2 regions of the Variovorax xiamenensis genome follow, and region 2 is predicted to be linked to the other one. Evidence: riboswitches for the same ligand, from Rfam matches in the RefSeq annotation. Region 2 holds a riboswitch; the other holds the start of a gene.
What was found. Region 2 has a riboswitch for manganese ahead of SFB74_RS02710 (sodium:calcium antiporter). Riboswitches for the same ligand answer to the same signal wherever they lie in the genome.

Region 1 (6,179 bases), 640 kb from region 2:
CCCAAGGTCGCGCCGACGCACGAGCCCGACTACTTCATGCGGGATTTCGTCATCAAGAACTTCCTGCCCAACGGGGACCTGCGCAGCGAGCTGCACGGCACCGAGGGCAGGCACTATCCCGATACAGACACCATCGAGGTCGACAAGGTGCGCATGCGCTCGGTGTCGCCCGAGGGGCTGGTGACGCGCGCGACGGCCGATCGGGGCCTGTCGAATTCCGACGGCAGCGAGCTCCAGCTGTTCGGCAATGCCATCGTCATCCGCGACCCGTCGGTGGGGCCGAACGGCAAGCCCACGCCGCGCCTCGAGTTCCGCGGCGACTTCCTGCACGCCTATGTCGACACCGAGCGCGTCACGTCGAACAAGCCGGTCACGCTCATCCGCGGCACCGACCAGTTCACCGGCGACACGCTCGACTACGACAACCTGAGCGGCGTGGCCAACCTCAACGGCCGGGTGCGCGGCGTGCTGATTCCGTCGGCGGCCGCGGCAGCACCCGCTCCCGCAAAGAAGCGCTGAGGACGATTTTTCTCATGGCCAACGGCTCCCCGCTCGTCTTCATCACCGGCGCCTCCAGCGGCATCGGCCAGGCGCTGGCCGCGAGCTTCTACGACGCGGGCTACCGGCTGGCGCTGGTCGCGCGGCGAACGGGGGAAATCGAATCGTGGGCGAACGCCCGCCAATTGAGCGCGGACCGCTACCGCGTCTATGGCGCCGACGTGGCGCAGACCGACAGCATCGTCGCCGCCGGCAAGGCCTGCATCGAGCAGCAGGGGCTGCCCGACGTGGTGATCGCCAATGCCGGAATCAGCATGGGCATCGACACGGCGGAGCGCGAGGACATCGACGTGATGGCGCGTACTTTCGCGACCAACAACGTGGGCCTGATGGCCACTTTCCATCCCTTCGTGCGGGCGATGGTCCAGCGCGGCAGCGGGCGGCTGGTGGGCATCGGCAGCGTGGCTTCCATCCGTGGGCTGCCGGGGCACGGCGCCTACTGCGCGAGCAAGGCGGGCGTGGTGGCGTACTGCGAGAGCCTGCGCGGCGAACTGCACAACAGCGGCGTCAAGGTCGTCACGCTGTGCCCGGGCTACATCGACACGCCGCTCACGCAGGGCAACCGCTACGGCATGCCCTTTCTCATGAAGGCGGAAGATTTCGCGGCGCAGGCGCTGCGCGCCATCGAGGCCGGCACCAGCTACCGCGTGATTCCCTGGCAGATGGGCGTGGTCGCCAAGATCATGCGCATGCTGCCGAACGCCGTGCTCGACCGCGCGGTGCAGGGGCGCGAGCGCAAGAAGCGAAGCGGCGAAGCCTGATCTGACTGAAGATCGATCCGGGCCCGATCGGACCGATCGCGGATCGACAAAAGAAAAAGGCTCCCGAGGGAGCCTTTTGTCTGTCTGAGTGTGCTTCGGAGTGTCGCAGGGTTCAGTAGCCGCTGTTGCCGCCGCCGTAACCACCGCCGCCACCGCCAGAGCGGCCACCGCCGCCGCCACGGGGGCCGGCGCCGTAGGGGCTGCGGAAACCACCATCGCCACCACCGCCGCCACCACCACTGCGGCCACCGCCGCCGTAGCCGCCACCACCGCCGGAGCGACCGCCACCACCGTAGCCGCCACCACCGCCGCCGCCGTAGCCACCGCCACCACCGCCGCCATAACCACCACCGCCGCCGCCGTAGCCGCCACCACCGCTGCGCGGGGGACGAGCTTCCATCGGACGTGCTTCGTTGACGACGACGCTGCGGCCGCCCAGGGGCTGGCCGTTCATGCCGTTGATTGCGGCCTGTGCTTCCGCGTCACTGCCCATCTCGACGAAGCCGAAGCCCTTCGAGCGGCCGGTGTCACGTTCCATCATGACCTTGGCGCTGGTCACTGCGCCGAACTGCCCGAAGGCTTGTTCGAGATCTCCGTCGCGCACCGAGTAAGGCAGGTTGCCGACGTACAGTTTGTTGCCCATCAAGGGACTCCTATAAACACATCAAGAAAAGCGATGGAGTCCCGAAAGCATCACTCAAACGAGAGCGTCGAGTCGCGCGAAACTGACCGATCACCGAACTGCCCCCCGACCAAATTGAAGAGGGAGGCTCGTGCATTATGGGTGAAATATCCGAATTGCAAGCGGGAAATTGCTTCTTGAGGTAGCACCTGTCAAAACTATCCGAAAGCTAGTGCCTACTTGCATGATCGGGCGAGGTCCTTCGCCCTACATCCGCGTCTGCATGTAGAATTCCGCCCGTCATTGGGGAGTAGCCGCCTTCCGATCTGCGAGAAGGGCCCGCGTCAACAGACTTGTCCTGTCCCACCAGGATATGGCGCGTGCAGTGAACACACCTGGCGAGACCTTTGACCGTGCAACTTCGGGAATATGGCCGAAGGTGTTGCACGGTCAATTGCGTCCTTCGGCCCAAGGAACCCCACGTCATCATGGAAGCTTTTCTCGTAGCAACGGGCGTCGTCGCGCTCGCGGAAATGGGCGACAAGACCCAGCTCCTGGCCCTCCTGCTCGCCGCCCGCTTCAGGAAACCCTGGCCCATCGTCCTCGGCATCTTCGCCGCCACAGTCATCAACCATGCCCTGGCGGGCGCCGTCGGCAACTACCTCACGCGCTGGCTCGGGCCCGAGGTGCTGCGGTGGATATTGGGCGGCTCGTTCATCGCCATGGCCGTCTGGATGCTCATCCCCGACAAGCTGGACGACGACGATGCCCCCGGCACATCGAAGTTCGGCGTCTTCGGCACCACGGTGATCGCCTTCTTCCTCGCCGAGATGGGCGACAAGACCCAGATCGCCACCGTCATGCTTGCAGCCCGCTTCACGCACGACTACTTCTGGGTGGTCGTGGGCACCACGCTGGGCATGATGCTGGCCAACGCGCCGGTGGTGTGGCTCGGCGAGAAGATCGTGCGGCGCGTGCCGATCAAGCTCGTGCACGGCGTCTCCGCAGCGATCTTCCTGGTGCTCGGCGTCCTCATGATCGTCGGCATATAAAAGCAAACCCGGCCCCCTTTCCAAGGGGGTTGGCGAAGCGGCACGCAGTGCGCGAAGCCTGGGGGATATACTTGCCCTGCGCCGATTTGCTTCAGCTTGCGGGCGCTCTATAAATTCAGCTAAAGACAGGCGCGGCAGACCCGGCTCGTTTTTGGCGAGGCCGGGTTTTTTCATTCATGTCTTCGTCGCCACCTCTGGTCGTCACTCCGCAGTCGATGCAGTTCGCAGGCCCGCTGGCCCTGCGCAGCGGCGCATCGATCAGCGACTACACGCTCGCCTACGAAACCTACGGCACCCTGAACGCCGAGCGCAGCAACGCCGTGCTCGTGTGCCATGCGCTCAACGCTTCGCACCACGTCGCGGGCGTCTACCAGGGCCAGGCCCGCTCCGAGGGCTGGTGGGACAACATGGTGGGCCCGGGCAAGCCGGTCGACACCGACCGCTTCTTCGTCATCGGTGTCAACAATCTCGGCTCCTGCTTCGGCTCGACCGGCCCGATGCACGTCAACCCCGCCACCGGCCGTGTCTACGGCGCCGACTTCCCGGTGGTCACCGTCGAAGACTGGGTCGACGCCCAGGCAGCCTTGCTCGACGCCCTCGGCATCCAGACGCTCGCCGCCGTCATGGGCGGCAGCCTCGGCGGCATGCAGGCCCTTTCGTGGACGCTGCAGTACCCCGAGCGCGTGCGCCACGCCGTGGTCGTGGCCAGCGCCCCCAACCTCACGGCCGAGAACATCGCCTTCAACGAGGTGGCGCGCCGCGCCATCGTGACCGACCCCGACTTCCACGGCGGCCACTTCTACGAGCACGGCGTGGTGCCCAAGCGCGGCCTGCGCATCGCGCGGATGATCGGCCACATCACCTACCTCAGCGACGATGTGATGAACGCCAAGTTCGGCCGCATCCTGCGCAGCGCCGTCGAGGGCGAGGTGGCAGGCGCCGACTACCGCTACTCCACGCAGGACGTCGAGTTCCAGATCGAGAGCTACCTGCGCTACCAGGGCGACAAGTTCAGCGAATACTTCGACGCCAACACCTACCTGCTGATCACCCGCGCGCTCGACTACTTCGACCCCGCGCGCAGCCACGGCGGCAAGCTCAGCACCGCGCTGGCCCAGGCCACCGCCAAGTTCCTGCTCGTGAGCTTCAAGACCGACTGGCGCTTCTCCCCCGCGCGCAGCCGCGAACTCGTGAAGGCACTGCTAGACAACCGCCGCAACGTGAGCTACGCCGAGATCGACGCGCCGCACGGCCACGACGCCTTCCTGCTCGACGACGTGCGCTACATGGGCGTGGTGCGCTCCTACTTCGATCGCGTCGCCAAGGAGTTCCAGCAATGAGCGACCTCGAACATCAAAGACTCATCGCCGAACTGGTGCCGCAAGGCTCGCGCGTGCTCGACCTCGGCTGCGGCGACGGCGCCCTGCTCGACCTGCTGCAGCGCGAGCGCGGCTGCACCGGCTACGGCGTGGAGATCGCCGACGGCAACGTGCTGCAGTGCATCCGCCGCGGCGTCGACGTGATCCAGCTCAACCTCGACGAAGGCCTCGCGATGTTCGACGACGCCTCCTTCGACGTGGTGCTGCAGATCGACACGCTGCAGCACCTGCGCAATGCCGAGGTGATGCTGCGCGAGACCGCGCGCGTGGGCCGCATCGGCATCGTCGCCTTTCCCAACTTCGCGCACTGGCCCAACCGCATGAGCGTGGCGCGCGGGCGCATGCCCGTCACGCGCCGCCTGCCCTACCAGTGGTACGACACGCCCAACATCCGCGTCGGCACCTTCAAGGACTTCGAGGTGCTGGCCGGCAAGAACAACCTGCGCATCCTCGACGCCTTCGGCCTGCAGGACGGGCGCGACGTGCGCTGGCTGCCCAACGCGCGCGCCAGCACGGCGGTCTTCAAGTTCGAGCGCGGCGGCGGCTGATCGCGGCGGGGCGCATCGACGGATGAGCTTCACGCTCGCACAGCCGGTCCACAGCGAGCTCGTCATCAAGAAGAGCCGCTTCATCGGCTGCGTGCAGCCGGTGGCCGATCGCGCCGCGGCGCTGGCCGTGGTCGCCTCCCTGCGTGCAGAGCACCCTGCGGCCGCGCACGTCTGTTGGGCTCTCATGGCCGGCGGCCAGTCGGCCGCGAACGACGACGGCGAGCCCGGCGGCACCGCGGGACGGCCGATGCTGGAGGTGCTGCGCCACCAGCAGGTCGAGGGTGCTCTCGCGACCGTGGTGCGCTACTTCGGCGGCGTGAAGCTGGGTGCGGGCGGCCTCGTGCGGGCCTACACCGACGCGGTCGCGCAGGCCCTGCTCGGCGCCACGCTGGTGCCGCTGCTGCGCCAGCGCAGCCTTCGCTGCTCGGTGCCCTATGCGCTCGAAGGACTGGTACGGCGCGAACTCGCGGCTGCCGGCGCGGTGCTCGAGGCCGTGCAGCACGGCGACGACGTGGCCTTCGCCTTCTCGCTGCCCGAGCCCGAGGCCGACGCCTTCATCGCGCGCCTCGGCGATGCTGCGCAAGGGCGCGTCGCCTGGCCGAAGGAGTGAGCCTCTTCGCAGGCACCGCCGGTGCCGAAGGCTCCGCCATCGCGAGAATGCCGCGCGCGGCCACGGGGACCGCCGCCGATTCGTCGTCGCCGCCGCGCCGCGCCATCTCGGCGGTCACGATGCCGGTCGGTACCGCGAGCACGCCCCAGCCCACGAGCATCATCACCGAGGCGATGGCGCGGCCCAGGTCGGTCTTGGGCACGAGGTCGCCGAAGCCCACCGTGGCCATGGTCGAGATCGCCCAGTAGACCGCCACCGGAATGCTGGTGAAGCCGTGCTGCGGCCCTTCGACCACGTACATCAGCGTGCCCATCACCAGCACCACCAGCATCACGAAGCCGACGAACACGGTGATCTTGCGCCGGCTCGCCGCCACCGCCGACACCAGTGCACGGTATTCCACGGAGTAACGCGATAGTTTGAAGATCCGGAACACGCGCAGCAGACGCAGCACGCGCACGTCGATGAGATACCCCAGCCCCATCTCCGGCGCGAAGACCACGAGGAAGGTCGGCAGCAGCGCCAGCAGGTCGATCACGCCGTAGAAGCTCAACGCGTAGCGCAGCGGCTTGTTCACGCAACTGAGCCGCGCGACGTACTCCAGCGTGAAGAGGATGGTGAAGACCCACTCGAGCACGTTGAACACCGA
Region 2 (6,179 bases):
CACCCCCATCCGCACCGACAGCCTGCTCGCGAGCTACCGCGCGATCCTCAACGGCGCGGGCATCGGCGCTGCCGCGCCATGGATGTGCCATGAAGACATGCAGGCCGGCCGCCTGAAGCGCGTGTTGCCCAACTGGTGGCTGGAGCCCATCGGCGTGCACGTCGCGCTGCCGCCGGGGCTGTACCGGCCGGCGAGGGTCACGGCCTTCGTGGAGGCGCTGCGGCGGCGCATGCATGCGCTGCCGGGGTTCAGGCCGGCGGCGTGAGCCCCGGCTACATCAGCGCGACCACTGGATAGCGGCGCCACCCGATCTCCGCATGGCGGCGGCCGTGCGCGAAGATGAAGCCCAGCACCGCGCGCTCGTCGCCCAGCAGCGCCGGGTTATCGAGCTTCCATTGCTCGAAGCGCTGCTTCAGTTCGGGCTCTTCCTCCAGCATGCGCAGCGCGGTGTCCTCGAAGACGTAGGGCGAGAAGTTCTCCTTCTTCTCCAGCACGCTGTTGAAGAAGCCCCAGCGGAAGAAGCTGTCGTGGGCCTGCGGCTCCAGCGTCTCGACCGCGTAGCGGGCACGGGGCTGGTCCAGCGGAACCAGGACGTCGCCCGTGCGCGCCTGGAACGGCTCGGTGCTCTCGGCGAGCTCGACCTCGTCGTGGAACATGTGGCCTTCATAGGCCGTGGGACGCGAAGTCACGCTGCGGATGCGGTACACGCGCGCCGCGTCGAAGAGCCGGTCTTCGTCGAGCCGCTTCAGCTCGACGCCGTTCCACTCCAGCCGCTCGATCGCCTCGCGCCATGCCCGGGGCACGAGATAAGCCCTGGGCGCGGCGGCCGTCTCTCCCACGATGCAGCGGTCGAAATGCACGATGTCCTTCTCCCACGGCTGGCTGCGGTCGTAGGCCAGGCGCTCGTAGCTGCCCAGCAGGCTGGGCTTGCGGACTGCGCGATAGCCCTTGAAGCGGAGGCCGGCGGGCCGGCTGCGGTCGTTGCGCCAGGTCAGCGGCCAGCGGGCCTGCCGTGCGGCGGCGGCCTTCGCTTCGCTGCGCAGCTGCTGGATGCGCGCCGCGTTCGCGATGCTGAAGTCGAGCACCGTCTCGACCAGCGCCCGCATCGAGGCCACGCGATCGGCGAAGGGCTTGAGCATGTGGGTCTCGGGCATGAAGCCGATGGTGTGGTGCAGCGCGGCGTAGCCGGTGGAAAAGCGCGGCGTGTCGAGGAAGTCCTCGATGCCGTCGTCGGGCGTCTCGGCCAGCAGGTTCATGTACGGGCAGGTGGGCCAGCCGCGTTGCGACATGCCGCCGTAGATCGCGGGCAGCATGCTCTCGCGCAGGAAGGCACCCAGCCCGCCGCCCAGCTTGTCGGGCTGGGTCGGGATCAGCGTCATGGTGTAGCTGTAGTCGGCGCCGTTGGAGGTGTGGGTGTCGACCATCACGTCCGGGTCCCACGCGGTGAAGAAGCGGTTGAAGACCTGCGCCGCGAGGCTGTCGCACTTGATGAAGTCGCGGTTCAGGTCCAGGTGCTTCCCGTTGCCGCGGAAGCCGAAGGACTCGGGGCCGAGCTGGTTCACGCGCGAGGTGTTCTGCCGGTCGATGCAGCCGTCCACGTTGTAGACCGGGATGAAGAGGAACACCGTGCGGCCCAGCGCGGCCAGCTTCTCGGGCTGCGTGCAGAAGTCGCGCACCAGCGCCATGCAGGTGTCGATGCCCTCGGGCTCGCCGGGATGGATGCCGTTGTTGTTGAAGAACACCGGACGCCCCTGCCGCGCGAGCGTCTCGCGGTCGAACACGCCGTCCGAAGTGACCACGCCGGCGTGAAGGGGAACGCCGGTGTCCGAGACCCCGATCTCGCCCCAGCGCAGCACGCCGGGGAAGTCTCTGGCCAGCCGCTCGTAGAAGGCGATGCATTCGGCCCAGGTGGCGGTCTGGTTGCCGTTGCCGGCTTCGAACGGCGTGACGTAGGAAGTGTCTTGTGGAGCGGTCATGGGAAGAAGGCTACAGTAGTCGCCCCTCCCGGTCATCCAGCCCTTCTTTCTTCAAAAGAGCCAGACAAGGCCGCAAGCAATACATATTCATTCAAGGAAACGCATATGGGCGCCCAATGGAAAGCCAAACACAAGGACATCGCGGCCAACGCCAAGGGCCGGCTGTTCGGCAAGCTCGTCAAGGAAATCGTGGTGGCCGCGCGCAACGGCGCCGACCCGGCCTCCAACGCGCGCCTGCGGCTGGTGGTGGAACAGGCCCGCAAGGTCTCGATGCCCAAGGACACGCTCGACCGCGCCATCAAGAAGGGCGCGGGCCTCACGGGCGAGGCCGTGCACTACGAACACGTGATCTACGAAGGCTTCGCACCGCATCGCGTGGCCGTGATGGTCGAATGCCTCACCGACAACGTGAATCGCACCGCGCCTGAAATGCGCGTACTGTTCCGCAAGGGCCAGCTGGGCACCTCGGGCTCGGTGTCGTGGGACTTCGACCACGTCGGCATGATCGAGGCCGAACCCGCGAAGCCCGACGCAGACCCCGAAGTGGCCGCCATCGAGGCCGGCGCGCAAGACTTCGAGCCGGCCGGCGAAGACCACCCCGCCGTCTTCCTCACCGACCCCACCGACCTCGACCTCGTGAGCCGCGCCCTGCCGGCGCAGGGCTTCACCGTGCTGTCGGCCAAGCTGGGCTACAAGCCGAAGAACCCCGTCGATCCGGCGAGCCTGAGCGCCGAGGCGCTGGAAGAAGTCGAGAGCTTCCTCGCTGCCATCGACGCGAACGACGACGTGCAGAACGTGTTCGTGAGCCTCGCGGGTTGAGCATGCTTGCCGGCAGGTGCCTGTGCGGCGCCGTTCACTACGAGGTGGCGGATGAATTCGGCTACTCGCTGAACTGCCACTGCGCGGACTGCCGGCGCGCGACCGGCTCTGCCTTCAAGCCCTTCGCGGGCATCGAGCGCGGCAAGTTCGCCATCACGCAGGGAGGGGACGGACTCACGATCTACGGCAAGCCCGACGCGGGCGACCTGCACTGCGCGAAGTGCGGCTCGCTGCTTTGCTCGGTGGTGCGCGACGGGCAGTTCGTGCACGTCACGCTGGGCACGCTGGTCGATGCGCCCTCCATCCGCCCGAGCGCGCACATCTTCGTGGGCTCGAAGGCGCCGTGGTTCACGATCACGGACGACCTGCCGCAGCACGAGGCGCACGTGCCTGCGCCCCCGGCGCAAGCCTGAGCGGCGCACCCACCGGCCGCTTTCTGCTTTTCTTTCGCCGCGACGTCTGGGAGAATCGCGGCTCCTGTCATTGGGGAGTAGCCAGCCTTTCGTTCGCGAAAGGAGCTCACGTCAACATTCTTGGGATTCGACGAATCCCATGGCGTGGGCAGCGATCCGGACCAGCTTCAGCCTGGCTTCCGGACCGACCAGCGAGACCTTTGGCCACAGCGTGTTCCGTCAGCCGGACGAGCCACGCTGCTGTGCCATCGGTTCATTGCTTGTCCGGCGCCCCACGTCCATGTTCCTCACAGCAGCTCTGTTCGTCCTGTCCGCGGCAGCGATCTACTTCGCCTGCGAATACTTCGTCAACGGCGTCGAGTGGCTCGGCCACCGGCTGAATCTCAGTGCCACCGCCACCGGCACCGTGCTTGCCGCATTCGGCACGGCATTGCCCGAAAGCGCCGTCACCTTCACCGCGGTGGTGATGGGAAGCACGCCCGCGCAAAAGGACATCGGCGTGGGCGCGGCGCTGGGTGGCCCGCTGGTGCTCGCGACCCTCGCGTATGCCGTGGTGGGAGCCGCGCTGCTCGCCAATCGCCGCAAGCCGGGTGGCGCGGGTCGCGGGCACGTGGTGGAGGTCGACCAGAAGAGGCTGGGCCGGGACCAGGCCTGGTTCATGGCGATCTTCGTGGTCAAGGCCGGCCTCGGCCTCCTCGTCTTCGCCGTCAAGCCGTGGCTCGGCGTGCTGTTCCTGCTGGCCTACGCAATCTACGTCTGGCGCGAACTCCGGGGCGGCCCCAGCGAAGGCCCGGCGGGCTTCGAGCCGCTGAAGATCAGGCCCCGGGACACCAGCCCGGCCATGTCCTGGGTCGTGCTGCAGACGGCGGCCGCGCTGGGCGTGGTCGCATTCGCCTCGCACATCTTCGTCATGCAGCTCGAATCGCTGGGCACCGCCTTCGGCATGCCGGCGCACATGGTGGCGCTGCTGCTGAGCCCGGTGGCCACGGAGCTTCCGGAAGTGATGAACGCGCTGATCTGGGTCCGCCAGGGCAAGGAGCGGCTGGCGCTGGCCAACATTTCCGGCGCGATGATGATCCAGGCGACGATCCCGAGCGCGCTGGGCCTCTTCTTCACGCCGTGGCTGTTCGACGGCCCGCTGATGGTGGCCGCGCTGGTCACGATGCTGGCCGTTGCCTTCCTGTGGTCGGTTTTCCGCAAAGGCGTCATGGACAGCCGCCTGCTGGTCTGCGCCGGCCCGCTGTACCTGGTGTTCGTGGGCTACGTCGTCTGGTACTTCCGGTGAGCCCCTGGTCGAAGGCTCCCGCGAGCACCGCGCGGCGCTTCAGCCGGCGGCTCCCGGATGGCGCGCGCGAAACTCGCCTGGCGTCATCCCCTCGATCCGCCGGAAGTGCCGGTTGAAGTTCGAGACGTTGTTGAAGCCCACCTCGTAGCAGATGCTGCTCACATGCTGGCGCGTCGATGCCAGCAGCCGGCAGGCCCTGGCCACGCGCAGGCCGATCACGAAGTCGGTGAAGGTCTGCCCGGTGCTGCGGCGGAAGCTGCGCGAAAAGGCGTTCTCGCGCATGCCCACGATGGCGCCCACTTCGGCCAGCGACAGGTCTTCGGCGTAGTTGTCGCGGATGTGGTCGATCGCCTTGTGCATGCGCAAGGCGCGGGCGTCGTCGCCGAGGCCTTCGCCGGCCAGGGCAACGCCGGAGAGCACGCGGTAGTCGCTCCACTGCGCGAGCTCGTCCAGCAGCGCGGCGAATTCTGCAAAGCGTGCGAGCCCGCGCAGCGCTTCGATGCGGCGCAGGCGCGCGAGCGTGCCCGCCTCCAGTCCGACGAACTGCACGCCCAGCCGCGCACGGGCCAAGAGCGGCCCTGCGTCGGCGAGTTCGGGAAAGAGCGCCATGCCGCGCCTCAGAGGCTCGTCGCTGAAGCGAAGCACCAGTCCGCCATCGCTGCCCAGCTGCATGCGATGCTCGAAAGCGAGGCTGCGCGGCAGCCGGGGGCCGAGAAGCACGACGGTGCCGGGCGCGAAGCTGTGCGTCTCTTCGTCCGCGCCGCTGCCGATGCGCAGGCGCGCGGGCGTGGTGCCGATCAGGTGCAGCTCGTGATCGTGCAGGCATTGCGTCGTGCTCGCATGGGCCGCAGGTGCGGTGGCCGGCTCGCATCGGACCGTGGCGGAGATGTCGCTCGTTTCCCCCGCGCGGGCTGGCGTCGGGGACGCCGGCATGCGCCATGCGATCGCCTCCATGCCGCGCGAGCCGTGCCTCTGCAGCGGCGACGCAGGCCGTGCGGCTTTCGCATGCGGATGCGCGCGAGGGACGGAAGCGGGTGTCATCGTGTTCAGCAAGACCGGTTTTCCTCCAGCAAATCTCCGATGGACAACGACGACCCGCGGGCCGTCAGCTTCGCCGCGCCGGCGGTGGCACGGCCGTCTGCTGCTGGAACGCAGCGAGCAGCCTGTATTCCTCGCCGAGCTTGCGCGGCAGCGAGAGGTACACCGGCAGCAGTTGCCGGTAGAGCGCGGCGTTCTTGGCGTTGGGCGTGTGGCGATGGGTGGCGCCGACCATGCCCGCGACCGCGTCGAGCGAATCGACGTGGCCCAGCGCATAGAGCCCGAGCACCGCGGCGCCGAGGCACGAACTCTCGAAGCTCTCGGGCACGACCACCTCGCGATCGAACACGTCGGCCATCATCTGGCGCCACATGCCCGAGCGCGCGAAGCCGCCGGTGGCCTTGATGCGGGCACTGCGCCCTGCGATCGACTCGACCGCCGGCAGGATGCTGTGCAGGTTGAAGATCACGCCCTCGAGCACCGCGCGGATCATGTGCTCCTTGCGGTGGTGGATGCCCAGCCCGAAGAAGGAGCCGCGCAGGTCGGCGTTCCAGTAGGGTGCGCGCTCGCCGGTGAGGAAGGGGTGGAACACCAGCCCTTCGGAGCCGGCCGACACGCGCTCGGCGATGCGCGTGAGCACCTCGTAGG

Region 1: linked by a shared signal. The riboswitch ahead of SFB74_RS33175 (TMEM165/GDT1 family protein) and the one ahead of SFB74_RS02710 (sodium:calcium antiporter) in region 2 are both predicted to bind manganese.

What each region holds. Positions count from the first base shown of each region.
Region 1 is NZ_CP139038.1:7,185,352-7,191,530, reverse strand. Features, by position in the region: gene lptC (LPS export ABC transporter periplasmic protein LptC) at 1-519, shown strand, start outside; gene SFB74_RS33185 (SDR family oxidoreductase) at 534-1,319, shown strand; gene SFB74_RS33180 (RNA recognition motif domain-containing protein) at 1,432-1,962, opposite strand; yybP-ykoY riboswitch at 2,235-2,421, shown strand; gene SFB74_RS33175 (TMEM165/GDT1 family protein) at 2,430-2,993, shown strand; gene metX (homoserine O-succinyltransferase MetX) at 3,170-4,333, shown strand; gene metW (methionine biosynthesis protein MetW) at 4,330-4,920, shown strand; gene SFB74_RS33160 (IMPACT family protein) at 4,943-5,530, shown strand; gene SFB74_RS33155 (ion transporter) at 5,475-6,179, opposite strand, start outside.
Region 2 is NZ_CP139038.1:622,225-628,403, reverse strand. Features, by position in the region: gene SFB74_RS02730 (LysR substrate-binding domain-containing protein) at 1-265, shown strand, start outside; gene SFB74_RS02725 (M14 family zinc carboxypeptidase) at 273-1,976, opposite strand; gene SFB74_RS02720 (YebC/PmpR family DNA-binding transcriptional regulator) at 2,082-2,795, shown strand; gene SFB74_RS02715 (GFA family protein) at 2,798-3,208, shown strand; yybP-ykoY riboswitch at 3,269-3,470, shown strand; gene SFB74_RS02710 (sodium:calcium antiporter) at 3,489-4,493, shown strand; gene SFB74_RS02705 (helix-turn-helix domain-containing protein) at 4,533-5,534, opposite strand; gene gntK (gluconokinase) at 5,599-6,179, opposite strand, start outside.